3 regions of the Paenibacillus sp. WLX2291 genome follow, and region 2 is predicted to be linked to each of the others. Evidence: riboswitches for the same ligand, from Rfam matches in the RefSeq annotation. Region 2 holds a riboswitch; each other region holds the start of a gene.

Region 1 (10,364 bases), 1.6 Mb from region 2:
TATTAAACACTGTGCTGGATGATAATCAGCGCTTGATCCTTGTTTTGCCGTTTTCGTACCACTTGTATCCGGTATATGGCTTCTATTTGAAGATGATGTTGCGTATGCTTGGCATCATTCTACTGGCGGCTATACTGGCTCAACTTATCGGACGCCGCGTCGCTATTCCATTACAGCAATTAGTAGACGCAACCAGTCATATCCCGCAAAAGCTACGTGAGAATCATACGCTGGAATGGCCGAAAAGTAGCATCGTCGAAATGCGCAAGCTAATTCACAATTTCCAGCAGATGGTGAGTACACTGGAATATCAATTTTTGCAAATTAAAAAAGATAAAGAATTGTTGGAGATTCGTGTTGTGGAGCGCACGTTCGATCTGGCGGAGAGTGAAGCGCAGAAGAGTGCGATTCTGAAAATGGCAGTGGACGGTATCATATCTACAGATAGCCGGTTACGCATTACAGAGATGAATCCGGCGGCTGAGCAGATGTTCCGCTGTGATCTGACCGAAGTGTCTGGCTTGCCGTTGTCAGATCTAATCCGCATTCATGGTCGTGCGAATCCAGATCGCGAGAGTAGTACGGTGCTGGCGTTCCGACTGGATGGTAGTACCTTTACAGCAGAATTAACCCGTAGCGAGATATTGAATGATGGGGCGGCAGTGCATACCTTTTTCCTTCATGATCTGACGGAACAGGAGCAGGCGCTGGCACGTAACAGCGAGCATGAACGCCAGTTGCAGCAGTTGACAGAGCGCTTGCTGGAAGAGCAAGGTGCTGCGCGTATGCAGAAAAGCATTACCGGCAATCTGCTGCAAACGGTGCAGGATGGCATTATGATGTGCGATGAGGCGCGTATCGTATCGTTAATCAATCCGACGTTACAGATGCTGTTTGGACTAGACGATTACAATGGCAAGCCAGTGAGTGAAGTGCTGGAGCGCATTCAATCGCAACTGATGGCAGGGACGTTTATTGTGGGTGAACGTTTGAATCAGCATCTGGATCAGCATGAAGAATGGGAACAAGGATGCCTAATCCAGATGCAGGATGAGCGCTTGTTATCGCTCCATCTAACCCCGATTACCGATGCGGCGAGTGGTGTTGATCAGGGATTTCTGCTTATTTTCCGTGATTGTACCGAAGAGAAACGGGCGAAGCAGCTGCAAAATGAATTGATTGCTGTCGTCTCGCATGAATTGCGGACGCCATTATCGGCGATTATGGGGTATATCGAGATGTTGTCGATGTATGAGGATATTCCGGCAGAGCGCCGACGTGAGTTTATGAATACGATCCAGTTTGAAGGTGGAAGGCTGTCGAGATTGTTGGATGACTTTCTGGATAGTCAACGGATTGAGGCGGGGCATGCAGAATATTTGATGAGCTGCATCCAACTGGATGAACTGGTGAAGATGATCTGCTGGCAGTGGGATATTCAATCTCGGGATCGTCTGCATGTGGAAGTGGAAGAGCGCCATCTCTATATATTGGGCGATCATAATCGTATGATTCAGGTAATTAGTAATTTGATAGGCAATGCACTTAAATATTCACCAGATGATCGTCCAGTCGATATTCGCGTGCGACGCCAAGCCGATCATGTACTGGTAGAAGTAGAGGATTACGGGATTGGCATCTCGGAACAAGATCAGCCGCGCATTTTCCAAAAGTTCTTCCGGTCGCGATCAACGGAATCTCGTCAGATTCGCGGTACAGGTCTGGGGCTGTTTATCGCTCAGCGGATTGTTAACGATCATGAAGGCGTGCTGAGCTTTACGTCATTGCGGGGGAAAGGTTCGGTATTCGCGATCCGTTTGCCTCTATTGGAGACGTCCGAAGAATGGGTAGACTGAGGGGGATTGCCTAGATTTGCGTTTGTTTTTACAGGGCATGTCAGATATGCAACTTATTTTCCCGATGGCAATTGACAGCGTTCAGCGGCTGGATTAAGCTAGGAATGATCAGGAACATGCCGGGCATACGGCGGTGTTCATTGTAACTTCTATATGCGAATGAAGACAGCGGGAGAGTTAGCGGAGGCACGTAATCCGCCACCGAAGGAGCAAGCAGCCGCAGCCAACGGCTTGCCAATCTCTCAGGTCCCAGGAACCGCTGCCGGACGCAACTCTGGAGAGAGCATTCAGCCACCCAAGGGGTATAACGGATCGTCAGCATCGTCCGTCCAAACTCTCAGGTACACAGGACAGAGCACACAGGCCGCCGCAGGTCCTGCTCTGTCCTTTTTGATGTGCTCTTCGGGGGATTGCACACAATCGAATTAGCATAGAAAAGGATGTATCAGCAATACCTGCTCAAATGATGCAGCAGCGGAAAAGAGGAGTCATATGCGTTTCAAAAATGTATTTAATATTATTGGGCCTTCTATGGTCGGTCCATCTAGTTCTCATACGGCGGGCGCTGCACGATTAGGTCGAGCGGCACGTCAGCTGCTTGGACAGCAACCGGAGCATGTGGATATCATTCTGTACGGTTCTTTTGCAGAAACGTATTGGGGACATGGTACCGATCTGGCGCTGGTGGGCGGTCTGCTGGATTATAGTACGGACGATGATCGTCTGCCGGATGCAGCCGAAGAAGCGGATCGACTGGGTATGACCATTCAATTTGATAAAGGATCGGGCAATTATCCACATCCGAACTTTGTGCGTTTACGTCTACGTGCGGGAGAACAGCATGCTGAATTAGCAGGTGCATCAATCGGTGGCGGGAATATTGAGATTCACGAACTGAACGGATTTGATCTGAAAGGTTCAGGGCAGTATCCGACGCTCGTAGTGGAGCATATGGATAGTAAAGGCGTGCTGGCAGATATTACGCGTACACTGAGTGAAGCGGAGCTGAATATCGGCTTTATGGATGTGGATCGCAAATCGCGCAGTGGCGAAGCGATGACATTGATCGAGCTGGACGGTGTACCCGCAGATGAGATATTGACTCGTATCGTTGCATTGCCGCATGTTACCCGTGCGGGTGTTATTGATCTCGATTAAACGAAGAAAGGAGGAAGCAAGATGCAATTTCGTACATTAAAAGATATTATTCGACTGTGTGAAGAACGCTCGTGCAGCATTGCCGAGCTGATGATTGTGGAGCAGGTCAAAGAAACCGGAGTACAGCGAGAGGAAGTTATCGCTCAGATGGCGGCGTATTACGAAGTGATGAAAGAAGCGGTTCACCGTGGGATTCACGAAGATACCGTTTCGCGAAGTGGATTGACTGGCGGAGATGCACGTAAAGTATATGATTACTTAAATGGCAGCGAAACCGTATCTGGTGCATATTCAACGCGTGCGATGTCATATGCGCTGGCAGTGTCCGAAGTGAATGCTTCTATGGGACGTATTATTGCGACGCCAACTGCGGGTTCCTGCGGTATCATTCCGGGTGTATTTGTAAGTACGCAAGAGCGATTTGGTTGGAGTGATGAGCAGATGGTATTGGGCTTGTTCGCTGCTGGTGCGATCGGCTACGTCATTGCGAACAACTCGTCCATCTCCGGTGCTGAAGGAGGCTGCCAAGCCGAAGTCGGTTCTGCAATCGGTATGGCTGCGGGTGCGATGGTGGAGCTGCGTGGAGGTAGCCCTGAGCAAGCGATGCATGCCGTCGGTCTGGCATTGAAAAATACACTCGGTCTTATCTGTGATCCAGTGGCTGGTCTGGTAGAGATTCCCTGCATCGTACGCAACGGTCTAGGTGCTGTTAACGCATTGGCTGCTGCCGATATGGGACTAGCAGGCGTGCGCAGCGCAATTCCATCGGATGAAGTCGTCGATGTTATGTTACAGGTAGGACGCTCCATGCCAAGCGAGCATCGTGAAACCGCGCGCGGCGGTCTGGCTCAGACGCCAACTGGACGGAAGATTACCGAAGAACTGCGCCGTCGTCGCGAGAATAACGGGGGATAAGACGAGCAGTAATTTGATGTACATGTATAGTGGTATTGCATGCAATGCAAGATATGAACGTGGAAGTAGCAGAATGTAGAGGAATGGAAGGACAGAATGCTATCCTTGTTCTGGCTGGTCTTCTATAGATGCTAGAATCCATGATCTGATCATAACCAACGAGAAAAGAGACTGTAGCGATGTACAGTCTCTTTTTGTCATACATGGATTGTTCATATCGAGTAGATCAAACGGACGATTGTTCAGAATTCATTCTGGCGACAGTTTCGGCAAATAGTGGCTGCAATTCTGCCGCTTGTGTGTGCCGAATAAATACAGGTGTGATTGCCAGTGGTGCATCGGTATGTACCACCTCACCACCTGCATGAGTGTTGCCTGTCCACGCATTCACCCAATCAGAACCGGATGGCAGATAGATAGAGCGGCTGCGCTGTCCTTCTTCCATAATTGGTGCGATGAGCAGACTGTGTCCGAACATATACACATCTTCCGTTTCCCAGCAGAACGTGTCCTGTGGGAAGTCGTAAAAGAGCGGACGCATGAGCGGAGAGCCTTTTTCATGAGCTTGTCGCATCAAATCAGTAATATACGGTCGCAGCGTTTCACGTAAATGCATATAAGCAGTCAAAATAGGATATGCTTCCTCGCCAAAGCTCCATACTTCGTTATCGCTACCACTAAAGCACTGACCGCCGCCCGAAGAACCAATCGACCCCACATTTGGCTCACGATCACCATGCAACCGGAATACCGGGCAGAAGACGCCAAATTGGAACCAACGAATCAGACATTCGCGAAAAGAGGGATCGGACGGATTGCCGCCGTGGAATCCGCCAATATCAGTCGTCCACCAAGGAATGCCTGCAATGCCCATATTCAGCCCGATTGCCAGCTGATTGCGCATCGCACGGAAGCTGGAATCAATATCACCGGACCAGACGAGCGCGCCGTACCGCTGACTGCCTGCCCAAGCGGCGCGAACCAGATTGACTACCTGCTCTTGATTCTCGGCGGTCATACCATCATAAAAGGTTTTGGAATACATCGCCGGATACTTGTTGCCGACCTGCAAATTGCTGCCCTCATAATAACGATAATTATCAAAATCATATACCGTATACTCTGGCTCCGCTTCATCCAGCCAGAAGATACGAATACCGAGATCGTAATAGTTTTGCTTCACCTTGTTCCATACATACTGTCTTGCCTTCGGATGAGTGGCATCAAAAAAGACACTGCTGCCATAAAACTCCATTGTGACATTCACACCGCGCTCTGTACGTACAAGCAATCCCTGTTCATACATTTCTGCAAAATGCTCGCTTGTCTTATCAATCGTGGGCCAAACGGATACCATTAGCTCGATATTCATCTCTTTCAGTTCGCGCACCATCGCTGCCGGATCAGGCCAGTATTCGGGATCAAAGCGAAATTCTCCCTGCTTGGTCCAATGGAAGAAATCGATCACGATTACATCAATCGGTAATTGGCGGCGTTTATACTCACGGGCTACTTCTAGCAGCTCGTCTTGTGTACGATAGCGCAATTTGCACTGCCAGAAGCCGATTCCGTAATCTGGCATCATGGGCACCTTGCCGGTAGCCTCACCGTAGCGCTCTACGATTTCGGACGGCGTATCGCCAGCGGTAATCCAGTAATCGAGCTGCTTGGTGGAGCGTGCATGCCATTCGGTGCGGTTTTTGCCAAATGTCACTTCGCCAATCGCTGGATTGTTCCAGAGGAAGCCGTAGCCGAGACTAGACAAGGCAAAGGGAATACTCGCCTGCGAATTGCGATGCGCAAGCTCTAGCGTACAGTGCTTTACATCCAAAATATGCTGCTGGTACTGCCCCATCCCGTATAATTTCTCATTAGCTGCCCCTTCAAAGCGTACCGTCAATCCGTAATCGCCACCAATCAAAGGCGTAAACTGACGTGCAGGTATATTCAAGGCACTATTAAAATGCCGATCACTACGATAACCGGTAATATCATCCTCCTCGGCAATCGTGCCATACCGATACCGACTGTATTCCTCCAGCAAAATATCACCATGCTGATTCAAAAAGGTAAGCTTACCGTGCGGATCAACAATGACGGTCAGCTTGCCATGATGCAAATAACCAAACCCATTTTCCTTAATGCGAATATTAGCAGACTGCGGCTGGTGCAATTCCAGTAGTGCACTGTGATCATCTTGCAGCTGTGGATACAGGGTGGAGCGTACACGCACACTATGCTCCAGCCATGGCTCGATCACCAGATATTCACTGCCATGTTCATAGATAAGTTTGTTCTGTGCCTGAGTAATCATAAGTAAACCTCCTGAATGCGATGGATGCCAAGCGGTATATGTATATGCAATAAACCACTATTTGGAGAGAAAGGCAGGAGAACAGGTTACATCCATCGAAAATGATAAAACGCTTACAAGGAAAATCATAAGAGGTTTAGTAGGTTGATAAAACCGATAAAATCGTGTTTTTGGTGGTGAAAAACAGCATGTGTATAGAAATCTGGCAGAGTAGTGTTAAACAACCGGTTTCGTATTTTAAATCAGGTAAATTTGTTTGCGAGGATAACTGGTATCATGAGCGGCTGAGTTTGGAGCAGGATTATGAGGTTATTATCGGCATTAGTGGATGTTTGTATATTCAGGTAGAGGGACAACGATATACGGTAGGCGCTGGGGACATGCTCTTTTACCGACCGGGGCAGCTGCATGACGGATATGCACCGTCTAGTAGCGATAGTTCATTTTACTGGCTGCATTTTTTTAGCGAGGATGCGGGAAGATGTGTGGACGAGCAGCAGGTTCGTGCGCAATATCAAGAAGCGCATTTGCTGGATGGTAGCGGGAATTCGTTTTCATTGTCGCATAGCGTTCTACTGCCTACATTTCTAAATCTACATCAGCCGGAAAAGGTCTTTATGCAGTGTCAGCAGTTGCTGGACATCGCTCATTCGCGTCACTATAGTCATCTGGCTGCCGATTACACCGTCACAGGGCTGCTCATCGAATTGACCCGTCAATATATAGAGCAGATGACAGACAGTCAAGAAGAGCATAGTGGAGATCGCCGCTTCCGGCAGGTGCTGGAATGGATCAAGCTGCATATTGGCGGCGACCTCACGGTGCATGAGGTGGCGGAACAATTCGGCTATACACCAGATCATGTAACACGCTTGTTTCGCAAGCGGCTAGGAATCAGCACACTTAAATATATCAATGATATGAAAATCAGTCGCTCCAAGGAGCTACTACTGCATTCAGATGCTTCGATTAAAGAAATTGCCTATACGCTACATTTTCAGGACGAGAAGTACTTTATGAAGCTGTTCAAGGCAATCGAGGGCATTACACCTAGTCAGTATCGGGACGCGTATCCCAATACGTATATGAATACCAATTCCACAGACCCAGATATTCCGCTTCCTGCCCATTTGCAGCAAAAGAATCCGATTTACAAAGGGACGCGTCCGTATATATGAATGGTATGCTGTCTATGTTCTAAGGAATGCGCTTAGTCTGTCTGTATATGCTGAATCCAATCGGTAATGGCAGCATGAAGGAACCTCGCAAAGTCTGTTCCGTAGCTTTCAAAATAATCAACAAACCTTTCATCCTCTATATAAGTGTCGGCAATACAGCGCAGCAGCTCTGGCTCGCACGGCATTTGTATCGCCAACAAGGCTGCCCACTGCTGGATTAGATTCTGTACGGCGGGCGATTGCGGTAGTGCATCCATCTGTTCTGCCAATTGCTTATAAAGAGCATTCATCTGCTTGGCGATATATTCGTTCTGCTCCTGCTGCTGTGCAGGGGAGAGGGCGCTTTGCTGCTCTTGAAACTGCTTATATGCCGTTGTGTTGCCATACGTGAGCGCAGCTTCGGCTGCATATTGATCCTGTAATGATTTGACAGATGTATCAGGGGATCGCTGTAATTCGCTCCATGGCTTGCCTGCAAGGCGCTGATCCAACTGCTGGATGGTATGCTTTAGCTGCTGCTTATGCTGCTCCAATAGCTGGCGCTGCTGCATGAGCATGTGCTGTTGCTCTGTTGCCGGAAGCTGTAGGATCGAGGCAATGTGCTTGAGCGGAAACTGCATATCCTTGAGCATTAAAATGGTTTGTAATTGTGTCAGTGCATCTCGGTTATAACGTCGATAGCCATTATCCGCCAGCTCGCTCGGCTTGAGCAGATCGATGCTATCGTAAAAGTGGAGCGTGCGTCGGCTAATGCCAGTAATCTGGACGATGTCATGAACCGTGAACAATTGTTGTTTCATGCCAGAACTCTCCTACTTCCGCAAGAATCTCGCTTGCGGGTAATGTGGTTGCTTCCGCAATGGATATGCCGGTACGGCGCAAATAATAGTGTACCAGATGATAGCCGCAAGCATAACCGCCTGCATATGGCATACCGACCGGTGTTCCTTGCTGCATCCTTGTAATCTCATCCCCATATAGATACGGGCTAAATTGCTGAAATCCGGTTAGCTGAAGATATGGCTGAATCAGCGGTTTAACGGTAGTATTCAGCACCTTTGCTGATGTGCGTGTGACCCAAGGACCTAGCATATTCATACCGTATAACGATTCGGCAAAATTCTCCGCCAGCCCTTCACTGACAATCATCTCGCCTAGCGTTACATGCTGATCCCATTGGATAAACTGATACCGAACATTGTGATTGCATTCATGCGCTAGCACCGCTGGAATGCGCGATAGCGTATCAGCATTTGGCACCAGATTGACGATGATATAACCCGGAATACCGCCATCACCGCACAAATGATTGTTGATTTGCATAAGGGGACTGTTCTTGTCGCCCAGCCATATCGTATACAGATAGTCAGATACCGGAAGCGAAATGCCCTGCTGGATAAACACATTCAGACTGGACTGAACTGCTTGCTGACAGGCTTGCCAGAAGTCATCAGTAGAAATGGCAGCCAATTGGTCATGAATAGTGGGCGTAATGTGTATAGGCGATATATTCGTTATATTGCTCATTTGGATCACATCAAAGCCGTTGGGATCGCTGCTTTGAAAAGGGATGTGCTGTATTTGCCATTTGGGCATAAAGGGACGCAGCATCTGCTGTCGATATAGCTCTATTTTATATTCCAGAGGGGCTTGCATGATATGTTGGTAAATCCGATCGGAACGAAGCGGTGTAATGTTCATAGTCATTCTCTCCTTTATACTTGATCTGCGTCTCATTATCGTCTGTAACGTAACGTGACAGTCAAGAGGAGGGGAACGGAATAGCATAAAAAATTAGGCACATCAAAGAATATAACTATTTACAATACGGGCTTCATCAGCAGATGAATGTGCTGCTTGATAGACTCCATCCATGGATTCTGGGCAGGGTTCAACGCATCGGAACGATCTAACCGAAAATATAAGCTCGATAGTATATTTTTCACATTGCTTATGCGCTGATATTCACGTTCGTATTGTGAAGTCATTTTCCAATGAATCAGATGATCCAGCCAGCGGTTCCAGTCATCGCTATGTAGACGACTTTGAGTTAGTAAGGTAGTGAGGGCAGTCGCCAAACGTTCCTCTTCCAAATGAGTATAGGTTTCATAACGTGAGACTACATCGCCGATTGTATGTAAGATTTGAACATATTGCTCATATGGCAGAGAACAGGAAGCTAGTGATTCAAGCGCGTCTGCTCCATGAGCAATTGCGTGTGCCCAGCCTTTATCAGTGATATGCCCTCGAATATCCTGTTCAGTCTGCAAATAACGAATAACTGTATCACAAAGCTGCTTCAATTGCTCTGTAGGTAAAAAAGGTTTCTGCTTGTGATGCTCCAACAATAATGGAATAACGAGGAGAGAGAAGGAGCGTGTGAATACACTATCATTTGTTGGAAGATCAATATTGTAAAACAAATGGTGTTCATCCGTAACCTTATTTAGAATATATAATAGCTGTTCTTGAGATAACCAATCTATGGAACCGATCAAATCACACCAAGTTGAATAAATGAATGTATCGCGTAATTGCGGATCTGGACTGCCGATATGTATAAGCATATGATCAATCAGATTGTTTTGAATATCTACCGTCGCTAGTTCTTTCTTCTTGTCTAAAGGGGATAGAGCTTGAAAGTGAATTAAGTATGTTTTGAGATCCAATAGGTATGTCTCCTTTACTATGTACAATAATGTTATGAGTAGTTTAGAGAATAAATGAAAAACTGCCTCTTTGCCCATTATAATCTTGAGCGAAGAGGCAGTACAGAAGGTTATAGAATAGAATAACCGTTAGTGAATTGCAGTAGTTAAATTAATCTTCCAGCGTCAATGGACGCAATTTGGCTTCAATGTCTGTACGGCGTGATTCCAGAAATGGAGGGAGGGACAAGGTTTCACCCAGCGAGTCGAGCGATTCATCCACATCAAATCCTGG
Region 2 (10,364 bases):
TGATCGACGGTTTGTTTCATCCAAATGCGCAGTCATACGGTGCCAACATCGTGCGCAAGCGCATCTCACGCACGGTATTCAGTCTGTTCTGCGGCGGCGCGCTCGGAGTATCCGGCGCGCTGATGCAGTCGGTCACCCGCAATCCGCTCGCCGATCCGAGTATTCTCGGCGTGAATACGGGTGCTTCGCTGTTCGTCGTGTGCGGCATTGCTTTTCTGAATATTAGCAGTCCGAATCAGTACATCTGGCTGGCATTGGTCGGAGCAGCATTGACCGCTGTACTTGTATTCGGTATTGGCTCCATGGGGCGTGGCGGTGCTACGCCCATTAAACTTGTTCTAGCTGGAGCCGCCATCAGTGCGGCTCTATCTTCATTTGTAACGGCGATTCTGATTCCGCGCTCGCATGTGATGGATCAGTTTCGGTTCTGGCAGGTAGGCAGTGTGGGTTCGGCGACGTGGAGCGGGATTATGACCTTTTTGCCATTTCTGATTATCGGGCTGATTATTGCCTTCATTACGGCTCCGGCGTTGAATGCGCTGGCGCTGGGCGATGAGGTCGCAACTGGACTCGGGGTGCGTACAGGCACACTGCGTATGATCGCTGCGCTAGCGGGCGTATTGTTATGCGGTGCGGCAACAGCACTGGCGGGACCAATCGGCTTTATCGGGCTGTTGTCTACCCATCTGGTACGGCTATTGATCGGACCGGATCTGCGATTCGTGATTCCGATGTCGGCGCTGGCGGGCGCGATTATTTTGACAATTTCTGATGTGGGCGGCAGGTTGGTCGGTAATCCGGGCGAGCTGGAGGTTGGGGTCGTGACTGCCTTTATTGGGGCGCCGATTCTGATCATGCTGGCGATGCGCTCCAAGGTGAGGTCCTTATGAGTACACAGACGATCTCCTTTATTCGTACCGGACGTCAGCAGCGCCGCCGTCGCTGGATGCTGGTGACTGTATCGCTCGCCGTTCTTGCCTTTGCGTTATGTTGTGCGATGCTAATGCTCGGCAATACGATCTATCCGCTGCCTGACGTGCTGCGCGCCTTGACGGGGGGGAAGATTCAGGGCGTGTCGTTTGCCGTCAGTACGATTCGATTGCCGCGTATGCTGGCGGGGCTGCTGGCAGGCTTTGCTTTTGGAATCGCTGGTTATGTATTTCAAACGATGCTGCGTAATCCACTTGCCAATCCGAATGTGATCGGCATTACATCCGGGTCGAGTGCAGCGGCGGTATTCTGTATCGCTATTTTGCAAACGAGCGGTGCCGTCGTTTCGGTCGCGGCGGTAGTTGCCGGATTGGTGACGACATTGTTCATTTACATGCTGTCGCGGGGCAAATCCTTTTCCATCGGGCGGCTTATTCTGACCGGAATCGGGATTCAGGCGATGCTGGATGCAGTGATCTCGTATTTGCTACTAATCAGTTCGGAAAAGGACATTCCGTCCGCGCTTCGCTGGCTGACCGGTAGTCTCAACGGCTCGCAATTGGATGAATTGCCACCACTGCTCATCCTTGTGCTGATCGGCACACCGATTGTACTGGTGCTGGGACGACATCTGGATATGCTAGAGCTAGGAGAACAGGCGGCATCCTCGCTTGGTGTTAGTACAGATCGGACGCGAATTGCACTGATTGTGAGTGCCGTGTGTATGGTCGCGATGGCAACTGCTACGACCGGACCAATTGCCTTTGTCTCGTTTCTAGCGGGACCGATTGCGCGGCGATTGGTTGGGGTAGGCTTCTCCAATGTGCTGCCAGCGGGACTGGTTGGTGTGAATCTGGTGCTCGCTGCCGATCTGATCGGACAATTTGCCTTTGCGTATCGGTTTCCGGTGGGAGTCATCACTGGACTGATCGGAGCGCCGTATCTCGTCTTCTTGTTAATCCGTATGAATCAAAGGGGCGAACTATAATGAAACCAACACATACGTTTCGGGCAGAGCAGATTGTCGCAGGGTACGAGAACAAAACGGTCATTCACGGTATCGACCTATCCATCCCCGGCAATCAGATCAGCGTGATGATCGGTGCCAATGGTTGCGGCAAGTCCACGCTGCTGAAGACAATGGCGCGCCTGATCAAGCCGCAATCCGGCAGTGTGACGCTGAACGACCAACCTATCGGCAAAATCCCATCCAAGCAGCTGGCACGCGTGATCGGACTACTGCCGCAATCGCCCATTGTACCGGAAGGCATCACCGTTGCCGATCTAGTCGGACGCGGACGCTTCCCGCATCAATCGCTGTTCAGTGGCTGGAGCAAAAAGGATTATGAAGCAGTCGCGGAAGCGATGGATATTATGGATATAACCGAGTTTGCCAATGCTAATATCGACGAGCTATCTGGCGGGCAGCGTCAGCGCGTGTGGATTGCTATGGCGCTAGCACAGGAAACCGATATTCTGTTTCTCGATGAACCGACGACGTTTCTGGATATTACGTATCAGGTGGAGATTCTGGATCTATTGACCGATCTGAATCGCAAGCATGGCACGACGATTGTGATGGTGCTGCACGATATTAATCTATCAGCGCGTTATGCTGATCATATCTTCGCCCTGCACACCGGACGGCTGATTGCACAAGGTTCACCTGCGGATGTGATTACGAGTGAGCGGGTGAAGGAGATTTTTGGACTGGATTGTACGGTCATTCCCGATCCGGTATCTGGCTCGCCGATGGTCGTGCCGAAGGGGCGGTATCATTTCAAGGCGGAATCACATGCTTTGCTTGATTAGCTTGGCTTCAAGTTGATAATAAACGAAATCAAACACCACCGTGAGCATAGGGAATCTTGCCATAATGCGCTACGGTGGTGTTTATTATATTAGCGAAGAATTTAGATGTAATCCAATGATTGTGGGATACACATTATCATTGTGATAAACATACAGTGACCACCTTCTTTTACTAATTTGGATTTTGCTTTACTAAAGAATACGTCAATCGGGGTATGATATAGCTTTCTTTTTATGTAAAATATACCTCAACACGTATATATTGGAGTTTATCTATAGGTATGGGGACAATGATTTACTGCTTCAGCCATATATCGCCCATGTTGTATCGCTACATAATCAAGATCCATTTTAGAAAGGATGATTCTGAGAATGGCAAGCTATTACCTATCCAATACTTTAAATTTGGGCGCAGCCTTTTTCCCGCTCCTTACATTACTTCCATGGATACTCGGCATCGTCCTGATGGCAGTTGGACTCTATTTCCTAATTAAAATCGGAAATCGATTAATCAAACTGATTGATCTGAGTATTGATGAAAAGAAACGCAATCGTTACATCGCCAACTTTCCTTCCAACGAAGATCAGACCAAATAATTGGTACAGACCCAGATCTAGTATACCGTTGTTAAAAAACGTACAGGCATACCCGCATCTACATGGTAAAGCAGATGTATTGCATCATCATGCTTTATCGTTCGCTATCTTCTCTAAATGAACAAAATAAAAAGGCAGTCAGCCCAACCGTTGTCGGATCAAGTACCTAGTTGATTCGTTCATTGGGCTACTGCCTTTTTTAATACAAAGTACAGATACGAATGCACTCCATACCATATCATACAAGCATCACTTTATACGCTCTCTTCCATCAGCAATTTGCATACAGATAATCCGCAACGTATACAAGAACTACACGCCGATATGACCCATTCGCCAACATCCAAATCACCTGCAAGCAGTCTACGCGATCGGCGTGCCATTCGGCACGTCAAATTCCGGCTGCAACAGAATCACATCGCCTTCGCCCGGTACGCCGCCCAGCACTAGCACTTCCGAATCGAACCCGGCAATCCGGCGCGGTGGAAAATTCACAACCGCGACCACCTGCCGACCGACCAGTTGCTCTGCTTCATACCGCTTCGTCAGCTGCGCACTAGAACGCTTCACACCAACTTCTTCTCCAAAATCAATCTCTAGCTTGATCGCAGGCACTCGCGCTTTGGCGAAAAACTCTGCTCCTATCACCGTGCCTACCCGAATATCCAGCTTCAACAAATCTTCAAATGTTGCCATATATCCCACTCCTATCATGATCACTTGTGTAGGCATCATACCATCCGGCATATATTTCATGCCAAATCTGACTCCATTCTATTTGCCAATGGAATTCACCTGATCGGTTCATCCACCGGTACATAGTCCGCTATCGGACGTTTCAGCGATTGTAACCAGAAGTACATGCCCATGCCTAGCAATGTGAGCAGTCCGCCGGTAAATTGAAACGCCGACATCTGCTCACCCAGAAACAGATACGCCATCACAATCGCGAGTACCGGCTCGCCGATAATGCCCACCGACACTGTCGTCGCTCCAATCGATGGAAGCAGCAGATTGAAAATATACTGCCCGAACATCGTCGGAATGATCGCCAATAGCAGGAAGTACGTCCAGTCCGCACCAGAGTATCCGGTCAGCGGCAACTGATTCCACAAACTATACACCAGCAGCATACTACCGCCGATCAGAAAGACGATCACACTATACAGATTGGCGTTCATTTTGCGACTGACCTTTTGCCCGACTAGAAAATACGCCGAAACTGCCAGCGTCCCGATCAACGACAACGCATCACCGAACAGCGCTTGCCGCGATACGCCAATATCGCCCCATGCAATAATGACCGAGCCGAATAACGCCGCCACTAGACAGAGAACCTTCGCTATCCCCACCCGCTCCTTGAACATAAAATACGAACCAATCATTACAAACAACGGCTGTAACGCCAAAATGACCATCGAGCTTGCCACCGACGTATGCACGAGCGACTCCATCCAGAATAGAAAGTGCATGCCCAGCAGCAATCCTGCCGCAATCACACTGCCCCAATCGCTTGCGTTCAACCGTAGCGTGCGCAGCGTACGCCATGGCACGAGCGGCAGCATGATTAGTACGGAGATGTACAGTCGGTACATGCCCGCCACCGCAGTCGGCGTATCCGACATCTTGATCAGAATGGACGAGATCGATACCGACAAAATGCTAATAAACAGCAATACATACGGATGAATACCCCAAAACATCTTACGATTGTTCATTACCATGCCTCCATATTCATAGAGGTCTTATCCGAACGTCTGTGCACAGGCTATAGAGATAAGCCTTAGATCTGATATAATAATATCACCGTTTTCTGTTTCTCGGTGTAAGGATATCCTTCATTTATATCGAAATATCGTCATCTATATATGCAAAATATCAAATGCAGCAAAGGAGAACCCTTATGAGCAAACCTCTATTCGAACATATCGCCTACCCCGACGACTCCTTCCCTTACATCATGTACACCCATACCACCCACAACAGCATCCCCGAAGGGCGCGGCTTTAACGATCTGCACTGGCATGACGAGCTACAAATTACCCTCGCCACCCGTGGCAAGCTCATCATTCAGGTGAACGGCATCGACCACCATCTAGAGCAGGGACAGGCGATTCTGATCAACAAAGGCATTTTGCATATCGCTACATATTTGGAACACGACGGACAGTACGCCAGCTTTAATTTTCCCGAAAAGCTGCTATCCTTCTACGGCGATAGCGTAATGGAAAAGAATTACGTAACGCCTTACACCAACTCATCCCTCGTTTCGCTAGATATCCGAGGTGACCACGACTGGGAACATGCCATTCTGGATATGCTATGGGAGATGAAACGTACATTCGAGATCGCTGGTGCAAGCTGGGGCTGGCAATATGAAGTATCGATCAAGACACTACAGCTGTGGTTCACGCTAATTTCCCATATTCCATTGTCCACCGAGCAGTTGCCCAAACATGCCAAACAGCAGCAGGAGCGATTGCAGCTCATGCTGAGTTACATTCACCAACACTTTGTTGATCCCATCACGCTGCAACAAATCGCCGACATCGCACATCTGAGCGTATCCGAATGCACCCGCAGCTTCCGCAAAACGATCCATATGACGCCCTACGACTACCTGATCAAATACCGACTAAAAAAGAGCTGCGATCTGCTGCTCAGTACGGACGATACGATTACCGAAGTCGCACAGCGCGTCGGGTTTAATCATGTGAACCATTTTATCCAGTCGTTCAAAAAGGCATATGAGCAAACGCCAAAGGAATATCGGAAAGCAAGATTGCAACAGGCACATTCACAATGATCGTCATTGCCAAGCATTAGGCACTTGGTTACTTTCAACACGGACAGAGTGCTCCTGAATGCAAAAGAGACAAAGCGAAATCCAATACCAAACAGCTCTATGCATATATAGATCATAGAGCTGTTCGCACATACCATTATGATTGCAGTTTGTATATTTGAAGATGAGCTGTACTGCATACTCCTACTCGTATGAAATAGGTGCATTTGTTTGCACTGTGTTTCGTATGCCATTTCTGGACATAATAGTTTCTTTGATAGCTGTCACGGCATGTTTGACACTCCGCTATCATTCATCTGCAACTTACGTATTCGTCGTCTCCAACACCGGCTCACTGTCTCTTTTTCGCCCGCGAAGCTGGTACAATACCAGCAGCAAAATAAACCAAATCGGTGTACATAACAGCGCCGGACGCGTCTCACCAGAGATGAGCATAATGACCAGAATACCCGCAAATAACGCCAGTACTACATAATTGATCCATGGTGTAAATGGTGCTTTGAAGCGCGACGTCGCATGCAGCTCCGGGCGAATTCGTTTATACCGAATATGGCACACCAGAATGACACCCCACACCCAGATAAAACAAATGGCACTGATCGTCGTCACAATCTCAAACGCCTGTCCCGGTAACAGCTTGCTCAGTAGCGCACCACCAGAGATCACAATCGTAGAGAGGAACAGCGACTGACTTGGCACATGATTGCGGTTCAGTCTGCCCAGTCGCTGTGGAGCCTGCCCCTTACGGCTCAAATTGTACAATATGCGACTTGTCGAGAACATGCCGCTGTTGCAAGCGGAAGCCGCCGACGTCAGCACGACAAAGTTAATAATGCCCGCTGCCACCGGAATACCGACCAGCGTAAACGTACGGACAAATGGACTTTCCGACGGACTCAGCTGTGTCCATGGATTAATGCACAGCAGCACGAACAGCGCGCCGACATAGAAGAACAGAATGCGCAGCGGAATTTTGTTGATTGCCGCTGGAATACTTTTCTCCGGGTTGGCGGTTTCTGCTGCCGATACACCGACCAGCTCTACGCCAACATAAGCGAATACGACCATCTGGAACGAGAACAGGAAGCCCGACACGCCATTCGGGAATATGCCGCCATGCTCCCATAGATTGCGTACCGATACGGTACCCGCATCCGTGCGGAAACCCATCACCAGCAGTACAATACCTAGCCCAATCAGCGCCAGAATCGTAATGACCTTGATCAAGGCAAACCAGAATTCCAGCTCCCCGAAATTTTTGACGGTCATTAGGTTCAGACCTAACAATACGATCAGACATAGCACCGCTGGCATCCACTGCGGAATATCAAACCAGTACTGCACGTACACGCCAACCGCGATCACATCCGCCATCGCCGTCATAATCCAGCAAAACCAATACGTCCAACCCGTCACAAACGCCGCGCGCGGTCCCAAATAATCCTCCGCAATATCGGTAAATGACTGGTAGCCCGCCTTGGATAATAGCAATTCCCCCAGCGCCCGCATTACGAAAAAAATCGCCATCCCGACGATCAGATACGTGAGAATAATCGAAGGTCCCGCCTTCTCAATCGCTTTGCCGGAGCCGAGAAATAGCCCCGTTCCAATCGTTCCTCCAATTGCAATCAACTGAACATGCCGGTTGGCAAGTTCTCGTTTTAATCCTGTCTGTGTCATCGTGTGTCCCCCTTGATCTCCTATCTTTCTATAAAAAACAATAAAAAAAGAGACTGGATATCATCCAATCTCTCAGCGCACAAGAATAACAAAATACATACGTGCCCCGCAGCATATACGTCGCCGCATGACACCTATCTATTCGTACTCTTCTGTCCGTTTGCCTGAGATTGTGAACCCTTCGGCGCTGCGGTGTACCCGCAGTCTCTCCAGAAGCTGCTCCTGCTGTAGTGTGATCCACAGCAATCATAGCCCTTAAATATATGAAGTTAGTTAGGCATTACTGCCATTCCGATATGTTAACATAGTACCGCCAATGTGAGCAATGGATCAGTGAAAAAAGTTACACATCCATATTCTGCTCCACAATCACCTGCTCAATCCCTAGCAAAATCACCTTCAGTCCAAAATCAAACGCCCGATCACTTCCCATCAGCTCAAACAGCTCATTCTGGAACATGCGCCGGAACAGCCACGTATCCTGATCCGGCATCGAATCCATCACCTGCATCATATGATCGCCCATCGTAGACTGCTGCTCCTGACTCATGATCTCCACATTACGCTGATGCTGATAATGATCCAGCACAAAATAAAACACAAAGTTGATCAGCGTCGTCACAACCTGCATCTTCTGATCCTGCGCCAGCGGTGTTTCCTCTACACAAGAGAGCATCCGGTTGGTGAAGCGGATAATGTCCGGATCATGCGGCAGCGTCATCATCATAAGCTGTGTGGAGCACGGATAGCGGCTCAATACATCACGCGTAGTAACGGCAAGTTCGGTCAGCTGCTGCTTCCAATTGCCCTCGCTATGCAGCTCATCCACGATCACTTTAGATACATGATTCGCCAGCCGCTGGTATAACTGCTGCTTGCTTTTAAAATGCCAGTATAGCGAAGGCGCCTGAATGCCGAGCCGATCGGCAAGCCGCCGCATACTTAATTTCTCAATGCCGTCTTCCCCGAGAAGCTCCCACGACGCTTCAAGAATCTTATCCTCTGAAATTTGAGGCTGCTGCTTTTTCATCTATATCCATCCCTCGAAAAATTTTATCTAACACTGTAAGTTTATGCTTTACAAGCATCTCATCCCATGATAACATCTAACAGTGTAAGGCTCAACTAACACTGTAAGGCAATCATTGATAGACCAAATATTTCAACAGCCAAATTATCTACAGAAAGCAGGAATCCCCATGGATACAGAAAATCTGCACTATTTTGAAAAAGCCCCTATCGCCAAAGCCGTCGCCCACTTTGCCGTTCCGATGATGCTTGGTACATCCATGAGCGTCATCTACTCCATCCTAAACGCCTACTTCCTCGGCACGCTGCACAATACAGCGATGCTGACCGCGCTGGCGCTAACTTTGCCGTTGTTCGCCATCATCATGGCACTCGGCAACCTGATCGGTATGGGCGGCGGTACATTCATCTCCCGTCTGCTTGGTGAAAAGCGCTACGACGACGCCAAGCACGTTTCGTCCTTCGCCTTTTACAGCAGTCTGCTGCTCGGTCTACTCGTCATTCTCGTCGGACTGCCGCTAGTGGATATGATCACTTCCGGGCTGGGCGCGACGACCGAATCGTTCGCATTTACCAAAGACTACGTGACCGTCATGCTGATCGGCTCTCCCGTCGTCGTCCTATTCTTCACTCTGGAAAATATCGTGCGCGCGGAAGGATCGGCAATTACGTCCATGATCGGTATGATTCTGAGCGTTGCCGTCAATATCGTACTGGATGCACTCGCTATCTTCGTACTCCACTGGGGTGTGACCGGCGTCGCTGCTGCTACCGTAGTCTCGAATCTGGTCGCAAGTGCCTTTTACACGCATCATCTGGGCTTCAAAAGCCAATTTCTAAGCGTGTCGATCCAATGGTTCAAAGCCAGCAAAGAGATCATGAGCAATGTCTTCAAAATCGGTGTACCTGTATTTATCATGAGTGTGTTCCTTGGTGCGATGTCGCTGATCCTGAACTATTTTCTGATTGAATACGGCGATGCTTCGGTTGCCGCTTACGGCATCTCGTCGAGATTGCTGCAATTTCCAGAGTTTATTCTGATGGGATTGTGTGAAGGGGTCGTGCCTCTGATCGCCTTCTCGTTCACCGCGAATAAACTGCGGATGAAGCAAACGGTCGGATTTACGATTAAAGTCATTGTGGCTATGGCACTGGTGTTTGGCGTAGTGGTATATGCGGTATCGGATCATCTAATCGGCTGGTTTACGAACGATCCGCAGTTGATTGTGATGGGCAGTTATATTTTGCATGTGACGTTCTTGTCGCTGTTCATTACTGGCATGACGACACTGTTCACTGGTATTTTCCAAGCAACGGGTCAAGGTACGGCGGCGTTTATTATGTCGATCATTCAAGGCGTGACGCTGATTCCGGTGTTGTTTATTGCGAATCATATGAGTGGATTCCACGGGGTCGTGTGGTCGCTGGTCATTGCGGATGCGGTTGCGTTTCTAGTTGGGGCGGGATTGTTGTACGGGCTGCGTAATAAGTTGGAGCCGGAGATGCCACA
Region 3 (10,364 bases), 1.4 Mb from region 2:
TTCTCCAGTCTACCATAGCCAGCGTCAGAATAGTATTTTATCCTACATGACCGCGTGCACTTCCCTTTCCTGTTACGTTTGGCTAAGCCCGGTCTGCCTTTCACTCCATGCCCATAGACGTAACGCTTGCTGTCTATCCGATGCTCTGGATTGAAGGGTCATCACTTTTTTACGATAAAAATACTGACCGGTTTGCCCTGCAACTGATGGATCCGTTGCTAGAAATATAGCTGTCTCTGCTCCCTGCTCTGGCGTTTGAAAAAACGGTGTATGTGCTAGTGCAGAGAGCAAGCGTTTGCCAAAGCCAGTATCCCGATCCACACCGATACTCGTTGCAACCGCTCCGGGATGTAGACTATTGACGGTGACGGATGTGTCTTTTAACCGCTCTGCCAGCACAGAGGTAAAATACAGATTCGCCAGCTTGGATTGCGAATAGGCGCTGACCACATTGTACCCATCCTGCAAATACGGATCATCCCAGTGGATTTTGCCGATTTTGTAGGCGTTGGAGCTGACGACTATGATGCGAGCTGCCTTTGCCTGTTGAAGGGCATCCAGCAGTAGAGAAGTCAGCAAAAAGTGTCCCAAATGATTGACTCCGATCGACATCTCGAAGCCATCTGCTGTTTCCTTGCGAGTAGGATGAACGACCCCAGCATTGTTCAGCAGGACATCGAGATGGTCATATTGTTTGTAAAATTCAGCCGCAAACTCACGAATATTATCCAGTGAACCGAGGTCGCACGTCATCAGTGTGAGCTGATCGGAACCACTCTCATGCTTCGCTTGCTCCAGCGCTTGCTGTCCACGCTTCAGATTGCGACATGCCATAATGATATGGTGTCCTTGCTTCGCCAGAGCGATGCTGGAAGCTAGTCCCATACCGGAATTGGCGCCGGTGATGAGAATGGTTTTGCGATCGGTAGCGGTGTTAGCTGTGTTAGTGGTGTTAATATTTGCAGAATGAGTCATACGGTTGCTCCCCTCGATATGAAAGTGAAATGCAGATTGTTTTCGTTTACTGTACGTTTATTTCGTTGTTTTGAACTGTCGCATGTTGAACATTCTTGTATCTCATTGGCACATGTGTATTTTATTAGCGTATGTTTATGTCTATGTCATTAGTACATGCTCATATCTCATACGAATATATTTTATATTATGCAACCTTATATTTTAAGTAAACGTAAAGGAGTTCAGCAACGCATATGGAATAGGTATAGTATGGAATAATAAGGAATATGGAAAACGACAAAAAGCACGTAAAAAAGCCGTCGCCCTGTTCTGTAACGAACAAGACAACGGCATGTACTCACAAACAATATAAGGTATATTCCTCTTTTCACCACTATACATTCTTCTCATCCATATTCCATCGATCTTCGCTAGGAAATATGAATATTGGGGCATATTAATCCTGAGCGTGCGCACCATAAGCAGCTGCATCCAGTAGCTTGGACAGAGCAGCATCCAGATCGCCGTCCACCTTCAATTCCAGCATCCAGCCACGACCGTATGGATCGGTATTGACCAGTTCTGGCTCGGTTTCCAGATCGGGATTCAGGCGACTAACAACACCAGCTACCGGACAAAACAGATCGGATACCGTTTTGACCGATTCGATTGTGCCTACGACTTCATTCTCGCTCACATTGCGACCGTCTTCTGGCAATTCCACAAATACAATATCACCCAGCTGATGCTGGGCAAAGTCCGTAATACCAATCCGTACTGTATCATCGCCAATACGCTCTACCCACTCGTGTTCCTCACTGTACAACAGCTGATCCTTGATTTCGCTCATGATTATGCTCCTCCGGTTCCATGTCGTGATTGCATTTTGCTCAATGCCACAAGAGTATAGTAAGGAAGTTGGCACTGTCAAGAGGCTTGACATCGTTTACTCAATCAAGTATTAATATAATAAACATACAATTTTAACGTTTCTAGTGTTGAATGTTCGGAAATACATAACATCATATGTGAGCGGATGAACGTACAGGGAGAGACTGCCACACCGATGGCAGCGCCGAAGGAGTAAGCCGGAAACGGTGAATCTCTCAGGTATCAGGGACCTGTACCGGACGCAACTCTGGAGAGCATCCGGTGCTAATCAACGATAAGTGCACAGCGGATCACCCAAGGGGAAACTTGTTTTGAGCCATTCTGAATGATCGGCAGACATTATATGCTGGTAAGAATGTTCAGCGAGGTAACTCTCAGGTACCAAGGACAGGGAGAAAAGGGAATGAAGTACCGGATATATGCCGGTTTCTTTCCCTTCTCTTCCTGTCTTTTTTGTGCTTGTATACCGTTTCACCGCTCAAAATACTATTTCGAGGTGAATCCACATGACTGAATTGAAACGAACACCGCTTTTCCCGCTGTATCAACAATCTGGTTCCCCGCGCTGTATCGATTTTGGCGGCTGGGAACTGCCGGTACAATTTTACGGTATCCAAAAAGAACATGAAGCTGTACGCGAACGAGCTGGTTTATTCGACGTTTCCCATATGGGTGAAGTGATCATCAGTGGCGCTGGCGCACTCCGTTATCTACAGCATATGCTGACCAACGATGTTTCCCGTTTGCAGGATGCACAGGCGCAGTACACACTGATGTGCTATGACAATGGCGGCGTTGTGGATGATCTACTCGTTTACCGGATCGGTGAGGAGCATTATATGCTCGTGCTGAACGCATCGAATATCGATAAAGATATCGCATGGCTGCGCCAGCATTTGCCAGAAGGTGTGCAGTTGAAGGACATTTCGGAGCAAACGGCATTGATCGCTCTGCAAGGACCGCATGCGTCCGCCATTCTATCCAAAGCAGCTGGCAGTGATGTATACGCTGAATTGCCCGGCTTTTCCTTTGTACCGGAAGCGAAGTTGTTCGATGTGGAAGTGATCGTCTCCCGCACAGGCTATACGGGTGAAGATGGATACGAGATCTATACACCGGCTGCACAGGCAGATGTAATCTGGAGCAAGCTGTTGGAGATTGGTGAGGAAGATGGATTGATTCCATGCGGACTTGGTGCGCGTGATACACTGCGTTTTGAAGCGAAGCTGCCGCTGTATGGGCAAGAGCTGTCGGCGGACATTACGCCGCTGGAAGCAGGGCTTGGTTTCTTCGTGAAGCTGGATAAGGGTGATTTTATCGGACGCGACGTACTCGCTGGGCAAAAGGAACACGGTGCTCCACGCAAAATGGTCGGCATTGAGCTGATCGACCGTGGCATTCCGCGCTCACATTATCCGGTGTACCGCGATGGTCGGCAGATTGGCGAAGTGACTACCGGCACACAATCGCCGACATTGAAGCGCAATCTGGGCTTGGCACTGATCGAAGCGGATAGCGCCGCACTCGGTACGCCGGTCGAAGTCGAGATTCGCGGCAAGCTGTTGAAGGCAGAAGTCGTGAAGGCTCCTTTTTACAAACGTCAACCGGTGAACGTATAACACATTATATGATGCAACTGTAGCTGATGCTCCATGCTGCTGATGTTCATTGTTAGCTGATGTTCATTGTTATATGTGGTGTTTGCAGCTTCATAATTAGCATGACCGTATAGACAAGATCACAGCTACGAGCAGGTTCTCATTCACGGACAAATTTACTGTTACCTATCGTTCTAAATAGACGCATACGCTTGCAATCACAACGAAATGTACGGCTAGATGCTCAATAGACAACAAAATCTGGCAACTTCTCTTCTGCGATATTGCACGTCACGCAAGTCCACACTAACCGGTAGCTACGCTGCCGAAAGGAGTACAGCTTATGAAATCCCATCGTTATATCCCGATGACGCCACAAAATGAGCAGGACATGTTAGCCGTTGTCGGCGCTTCTTCCATTGAGGAATTGTTCAAGGACATTCCAGCTTCTGTTCGTTATGAAGGTACACTGCCGATGTCCGGTATGCTGGACGAATATGCGCTAACCCGTCATCTGTCTACACTGGCAGGACGCAATGCGGATACAGATCGCTATACAAGCTTTCTTGGTGCGGGCATTTACGATCATCATATTCCTTCCGTCATCAATCATGTGATTTCTCGCTCGGAATTTTATACGGCATATACTCCATATCAACCGGAGATCAGTCAGGGTGAATTGCAGGCGATATTTGAATTTCAATCGTATATTTGCGAATTGACCGGTATGGCAGTTGCGAATGCCAGTATGTATGACGGTGCGACCGCACTGGCAGAAGCCGCTTCGCTAGCAGCCTCTGCTACCCGCCGCAGTAAGATTGTCGCCTTCTCCACCATTCATCCCGAATCCCGCGCTGTTGTGAACAGTTATGCACGCGGACTCAATCTGGATGTGGTCGAAGTAGCTTATGGCGATGGCATTACCGACATCAGTGCACTGGAAGAAGTGCTGGATGATCAGACAGCGGCTGTACTGGTGCAATCGCCGAACTTCTTCGGTGGCATCGAGGGCATTCAAGCAGCTGCCGATCTCGCACATCAACATGGCGCACTGCTCGTCGTCAGCACCAACCCGATCTCACTCGGTCTACTGGAAGCACCGGGTAAATTAGGTGCGGATATCGTCGTCGGCGATGCACAGCCGCTCGGTATCTCGATGTCACTCGGCGGTCCAACATGTGGATTCTTCGCCGTTTCGCAAGCACAGATGCGCCGTATGCCAGGTCGTATCGTCGGTCAAACGACGGATCGCAACGGGAAACGTGGCTTCGTACTGACACTGCAAACACGCGAACAGCATATTCGCCGTGACAAAGCGACATCCAACATTTGCTCCAATCAGGCACTGCTCGCCTTGTCCGCTTCCGTTTATATGTCCGTGATGGGCAAACAGGGGATGCAGGATGTCGCTAATCTGAATGTACAAAAGGCTCATTACGCCGCACAACAGCTAGCACAAATCACAGGTTGCTCGCTGGCGTTCCAGTCTCCATTTTTCAATGAATTCGTACTGAAATTACCGCAAGCTACAAGCGCATCGCAGGTCAATGCCAAGCTGCTGGATAAAGGCTATATCGGTGGGTACGATCTCGGTCTGAGTTACCCGGAATTGTCTGGGCATATGCTGTTCGCCGTTACAGAAAAGCGCACCAAAGCCGAAATGGATCAACTGGCTATCGAATTGGAGGCATCGCTATGACAAACGAAACGTTACCAACCAGCATTCAGCCTATCGGAGAATCTACACCTGCGGTTGCATCGACCGAAATACAAGGCGATATTGTCAAAGAAAAAGCCCTCATTTTCGAATTGAGCCAGCCGGGTCGTATTGGTTATTCGCTGCCAGAATGCGATGTACCACAGGTGGATGTGAGCACCCTCATTCCACAGGACATGCTGCGCAGTGAAGCCGCCGCCCTGCCAGAAGTGTACGAAGTCGACGTGATCCGCCACTATACCGAGCTGTCCCGCTTGAACTTCGGCGTGGATAATGGCTTCTACCCACTCGGTTCGTGTACGATGAAATACAATCCCAAAGTAAACGAAGATGTAGCACGCTATGCTGGATTCGCCAAAATCCATCCGTACCAACCAGAACAAAGCATTCAAGGTGCATTGGAACTGCTGCACACGCTGCAAAACGATCTAGCTGCACTGACCGGAATGGATGCTGTCACCCTGCAACCAGCTGCCGGAGCACATGGCGAATGGACAGGTCTGATGATGATCCGTGCCTATCATGAGAAGCGCGGCGAGCATCGCACCAAAGTAATCGTACCGGATTCTTCGCACGGTACGAACCCTGCCAGCGCAACGGTTGCCGGTTTCCAAACGATAACAATCCCGTCCAACGAACGCGGGCTGGTCGATCTGGACGCACTGCGTGCTGCTGTCGGTTCCGACACCGCTGCACTCATGCTGACTAACCCGAATACACTCGGTCTGTTCGAAGAACAAATTACCGAGATCGCACAGGTTGTGCACGAAGCTGGCGGACTGCTGTATTATGATGGCGCTAACTCCAATGCGATCATGGGCATCGCCCGTCCGGGTGATATGGGCTTCGACGTTGTCCATCTTAACCTGCACAAAACGATGAGCACCCCACATGGCGGCGGTGGTCCCGGCTCCGGTCCGGTTGGCGTAAAAAACAAATTATTGCCATTCCTGCCTGAGCCAGTCGTAGAACAACAACAAGACGGAACGTACACGCTACGTTCTGGCTCCCCAGATTCCATCGGTCGTGTCAAAGCATACTACGGTAACTTCGGCATTCTCATTCGCGCTTATACCTACATCCGTAGCTATGGACCCGAAGGACTGCGCCGTGTATCGGAATGTGCCGTACTGAACGCCAACTATATGATGCATCGTCTGAAAGACCACTACATCATGCCATACGACAATGTGTGCAAACACGAATTCGTTATGTCTGGTAAAGGTCTAAAACAATACGGCGTACGCACACTGGATGTCGCCAAACGACTACTCGATTTTGGCTACCACCCACCAACCGTCTACTTCCCGTTGAATGTAGAAGAATGCATCATGATCGAACCGACCGAAACCGAAAGCAAAGAAACACTTGATGCCTTCATCGACACCATGATCCGCATCGCAAACGAAGCCAAAGAAACACCAGAGCTGGTACTGAATGCACCATACAGTACCCCAGTCAGTCGTCTCGACGAAGCAACCGCTGCTCGCAAACCAGTACTCAACTGCGCATGTAGCTGATCACCAACTACAACCGCTCATATTTCCAAAAAAGGAGCATACCATCGCGGTACGCTCCTTTTTCTGATATTACCCGAAAATCTTCACCTGCATTACCTGCATTACCTGCATTACCTGCATTACCTGCATTACCTGCATTACCTGCATTACCTGCATCAAGTATGCTCTCATCTCTCCCAATACAATACAATACATAAATATTCCAATATCTATATTTGAAATCGAAACATACCATACGCAATAGGAAAACGAAGTTACGTATCGAATAATCATAACAGCTACATATCTACTTATGAAAAGAGGCGTCTTATGAGCAAATTCGGATTATTCGGCAAATTTACAGTACAGGAAGGTCAGCGCGATCACATGGTCGATATTCTACTTGATGCTGCGAAATCAATGGAGCAGTTGCAGGAATGCGAGCTTTATACCGTCAGCATTGCCGAAAATGAACCCGATTGTATTTACGTTTACGAAGTATGGAGCAACCAAGACGCGCATCAGGCATCGTTAACTTTAGAGTCAACACAGACACTAATCCAAAAAGCTAAACCAATCATTACGGGAATGGAACGCATATCCACCCTCCACCCCATCGGCGGTAAAGGCTTAACTTGATAAGAGTATTGTACTGCTTTTAGTGCTTCCACCATTTATCTGTTGCACAAATCCCCAAATATCAATACTTTTCACCCTACACCAATTTTCATTTCTCTAATCCCATTTTTATCATGTACCTTAAATACACCATTACCACATCGTTCACCATGCACATTACCAAATTACACATCATCAAAGCAGTCGCTATACAACATAACAGTTGCTACTTGCACAGAGCGGAGGAAAAGGAATTGTCCAAAAGGTCGACCTTTAAGCCTGTAGATTCACCGACTTATCCCATTCCAGAATCTACAGGCTTAACCGGAGACCGTTGGACAATCCTTTTCCGCAGCGGCTTCCCCAAAACAACGTCCCCACGACGACAGCAATGACAGCAACGACAGCAATGACAGAAAAAAAGCTAATACTCCGAATCATCAGAGTATCAGCTTCATGGGATTGTTGGACAAACAATAAAAAGTCTTTGTAAAACGAATTCCACTCACATCATGCCGCACAAAGCTGCACCACATGCAAAATGAAAATCAATCTTACGCCTGAATCGCGTTTACCAGCTCAACCACTTCTTCGGCTGTTTGCATATCGAGTGCTTTGGTAGCCAGCTCTTGCATCTCAGCTTTGGACAGTTTAGCGATCTGACTGCGTGCAGGCAGGATCGAGCTTGCGCTCATGCTGAACTCATCAAGTCCCAGACCGAGCAGCAGTGGAATTGCAGTTGCATCCCCTGCCATCTCGCCACACATACCAGCCCATTTGCCTTCTTTGTGTGCTGCATCGATTACCATTTTCACCAGTCGCAGAATGGACGGGTTGTATGGTTGATACAGATAGGAGACGCGTTCGTTCATGCGGTCAGCTGCCATTGTGTACTGGATCAGATCGTTCGTACCGATACTGAAGAAGTCCACTTCTTTGGCAAATTGGTCAGCCAGAACAGCTGTCGATGGAATCTCAACCATGATACCGAGTTGGATATTGTCGGAAACGGCAATACCTTCAGCAACCAGTTTGTCTTTCTCTTCAACCAGAACCGCTTTCGCTTGACGGAATTCGCCCAGTGTCGCGATCATTGGGAACATGATACGCAGTTCACCGAATACGCTTGCTCTGAGCAGCGCACGCAGTTGCGTACGGAAAATGTCCTGACGATCCAGACAAAGACGAATCGCACGGAAGCCGAGGAACGGATTCATTTCTTTTGGCAGAATCAGATACGGCAACTCTTTGTCGCCACCGATGTCCAATGTGCGGACAACGACTGGTTTGCCTTCCATGCGTTCCAGTACGGTTTTGTACGCGTTAAATTGCACATCTTCCGAAGGCAGTTCGTCGCGACCCATGTACAGGAACTCGGTACGATACAGACCTACCGCTTCGCCGCCGTTATCAATAACGCCAGCTACGTCGTTTGGTGTACCGATGTTGGCAGCCAGCTCAACGTGAACACCGTCTTTGGACACAGTGGTTTCATCGCGCAGTTTGCGCCATTCTGCTACTTGTGCTTCGTACGCTTCACGTTTTGCACGATAATCTGCCAATACAGTCTCATCCGGGTTTACGATAACGTTCCCTTCAAGACCGTCGACGATAACGATATCGCCGTTTTGTACGACTTCCATAACTTCCTTTGTACCTACAACCGCTGGAATCTCCAGAGAGCGTGCCATGATTGCAGAGTGGGAAGTACGTCCGCCAATATTGGTAGTAAACCCTTTTACATAGTTACGATCCAATTGTGCTGTATCCGAAGGCGTCAGATCTTCAGCAATAATAACGACTTCTTCGCGGATTTCCGCAGGACTTTGGAAATTCACGCCCATCAGGTGGTTGATCACGCGTTTGGTTACGTCACGCATGTCTGCTGCACGTTCCTGAAGGTAAGCACTCTTCATGTTTTCGAACATCGTCACGAATTGCGATGCAACTTCGTTCAATGCGAATTCTGCATTCACCATATCGCTGGTGATCTTGTCTTTGACCGGATCAATCAGCTCAGGGTCACTCAGAATCAGCAGGTGAGATTGGAAAATCTCGGCTTTCTTTTCGCCCATTTCTTGCAGGGTACGTTCTTTGATCGCCTCAAGTTCGCCCTGAGATTTGGTCAGAGCGTCTTGCAGTTTAGCCAGTTCGGCATCGGTGTCACTTACGGAGCGCTTAGTGATTTCGTACTCAGGATGCTCCAGACGGAATGCTTTGGCAATGGCGATGCCCGAAGACGCCGCAATTCCCAAAATATTAGCCATTGATTTCGCCTAGCCCTTCGTTCACCATAACATCAGTCAAAGCTTTCAGAGCAGCTTCTTCTTCAGCGCCAGTAGTGGACAGAACGATAACGTCGCCTTGTTCAAGACCTAGGGACAGAACGCCCAGGATGGATTTCAGGGTTACTTTTTTACCTTTCGCTTCAGCAAAAGATTCAGTAGAAGCAAATTTGTTAGCAGCAGTTACCAGAGCTGTTGCCGGGCGTGCGTGGATACCATCTTCATCAACGATTTTAAAGGATTTTTCCATTATAGAGTCACTCGCTTTCTTGTAATTTGGGGTTTTGTTAGATAGATGTAAATCATCAAGCCATCCACTCTATTGTACAGCATAATAACGCTGGATGCACCTTCTGCCAAAAAAAATTTCGACTTTTTTCAGCAACAGCCAACAATTTCCGGTAATTTTTAGGCAAATTCATGAACGAATCATTGAAATGCTACAGATCACCAAAAAATGCTTTCATTCCGTAATGATTGCAAACTATAGGCGAAGCTCGTGAGAGCCGCCTATAGTTTGTTAGGAATGCTGTTCAACGGTAAGCTTCCTGTTGTTCAGCTGCATAGATGTGGATATTCAATTCATGATGCTGCCTGTTTACATGAAACGGTGCTGCATGACATGCGGATTTACTTAATGGAGATAATGTCGCCTTCTCCGCCTTTGACCGTACCGGATTTGTTCAATGTAACGGTCGCGCCTTCCGGCAGGTTCGAGAAGATCACCGGCGTGATGATCGATGGTGCATTGGCTTTGACATACTCCAGATCCACTTCTAGGATCGGTTGGCCTGCCATC

The links. Region 2 has a riboswitch for glycine ahead of ACDE64_RS23665 (amino acid permease). Riboswitches for the same ligand answer to the same signal wherever they lie in the genome.
Region 1: another riboswitch for glycine. It lies ahead of sdaAB (L-serine ammonia-lyase, iron-sulfur-dependent subunit beta); the one in region 2 lies ahead of ACDE64_RS23665 (amino acid permease).
Region 3: another riboswitch for glycine. It lies ahead of gcvT (glycine cleavage system aminomethyltransferase GcvT); the one in region 2 lies ahead of ACDE64_RS23665 (amino acid permease).

What each region holds. Positions count from the first base shown of each region.
Region 1 covers NZ_CP176755.1:3,949,828-3,960,191, reverse strand. Annotated here, with positions in the region: gene ACDE64_RS16875 (ATP-binding protein) at 1-1,856, shown strand, start outside; glycine riboswitch at 2,016-2,125, shown strand; gene sdaAB (L-serine ammonia-lyase, iron-sulfur-dependent subunit beta) at 2,349-3,014, shown strand; gene sdaAA (L-serine ammonia-lyase, iron-sulfur-dependent, subunit alpha) at 3,036-3,929, shown strand; gene ACDE64_RS16860 (TIM-barrel domain-containing protein) at 4,156-6,243, opposite strand; gene ACDE64_RS16855 (helix-turn-helix domain-containing protein) at 6,432-7,421, shown strand; gene ACDE64_RS16850 (MerR family transcriptional regulator) at 7,454-8,221, opposite strand; gene ACDE64_RS16845 (DUF2268 domain-containing protein) at 8,193-9,122, opposite strand; gene ACDE64_RS16840 (DUF2785 domain-containing protein) at 9,242-10,090, opposite strand; gene ACDE64_RS16835 (ring-cleaving dioxygenase) at 10,242-10,364, opposite strand, start outside.
Region 2 covers NZ_CP176755.1:5,531,381-5,541,744, forward strand. Annotated here, with positions in the region: gene ACDE64_RS23630 (FecCD family ABC transporter permease) at 1-890, shown strand, start outside; gene ACDE64_RS23635 (FecCD family ABC transporter permease) at 887-1,918, shown strand; gene ACDE64_RS23640 (ABC transporter ATP-binding protein) at 1,918-2,742, shown strand; gene ACDE64_RS23645 (hypothetical protein) at 3,115-3,339, shown strand; gene csaA (chaperone CsaA) at 3,703-4,035, opposite strand; gene ACDE64_RS23655 (DMT family transporter) at 4,131-5,057, opposite strand; gene ACDE64_RS23660 (helix-turn-helix domain-containing protein) at 5,243-6,145, shown strand; gene ACDE64_RS23665 (amino acid permease) at 6,449-7,825, opposite strand; glycine riboswitch at 7,968-8,048, opposite strand; gene ACDE64_RS23670 (TetR/AcrR family transcriptional regulator) at 8,169-8,855, opposite strand; gene ACDE64_RS23675 (MATE family efflux transporter) at 9,025-10,364, shown strand, end outside.
Region 3 covers NZ_CP176755.1:4,132,129-4,142,492, forward strand. Annotated here, with positions in the region: gene ACDE64_RS17675 (SDR family oxidoreductase) at 73-975, opposite strand; gene gcvH (glycine cleavage system protein GcvH) at 1,415-1,807, opposite strand; glycine riboswitch at 1,994-2,090, shown strand; gene gcvT (glycine cleavage system aminomethyltransferase GcvT) at 2,355-3,467, shown strand; gene gcvPA (aminomethyl-transferring glycine dehydrogenase subunit GcvPA) at 3,790-5,145, shown strand; gene gcvPB (aminomethyl-transferring glycine dehydrogenase subunit GcvPB) at 5,226-6,683, shown strand; gene ACDE64_RS17700 (putative quinol monooxygenase) at 6,993-7,301, shown strand; gene ptsP (phosphoenolpyruvate--protein phosphotransferase) at 7,835-9,547, opposite strand; gene ACDE64_RS17710 (HPr family phosphocarrier protein) at 9,540-9,815, opposite strand; gene ptsG (glucose-specific PTS transporter subunit IIBC) at 10,196-10,364, opposite strand, start outside.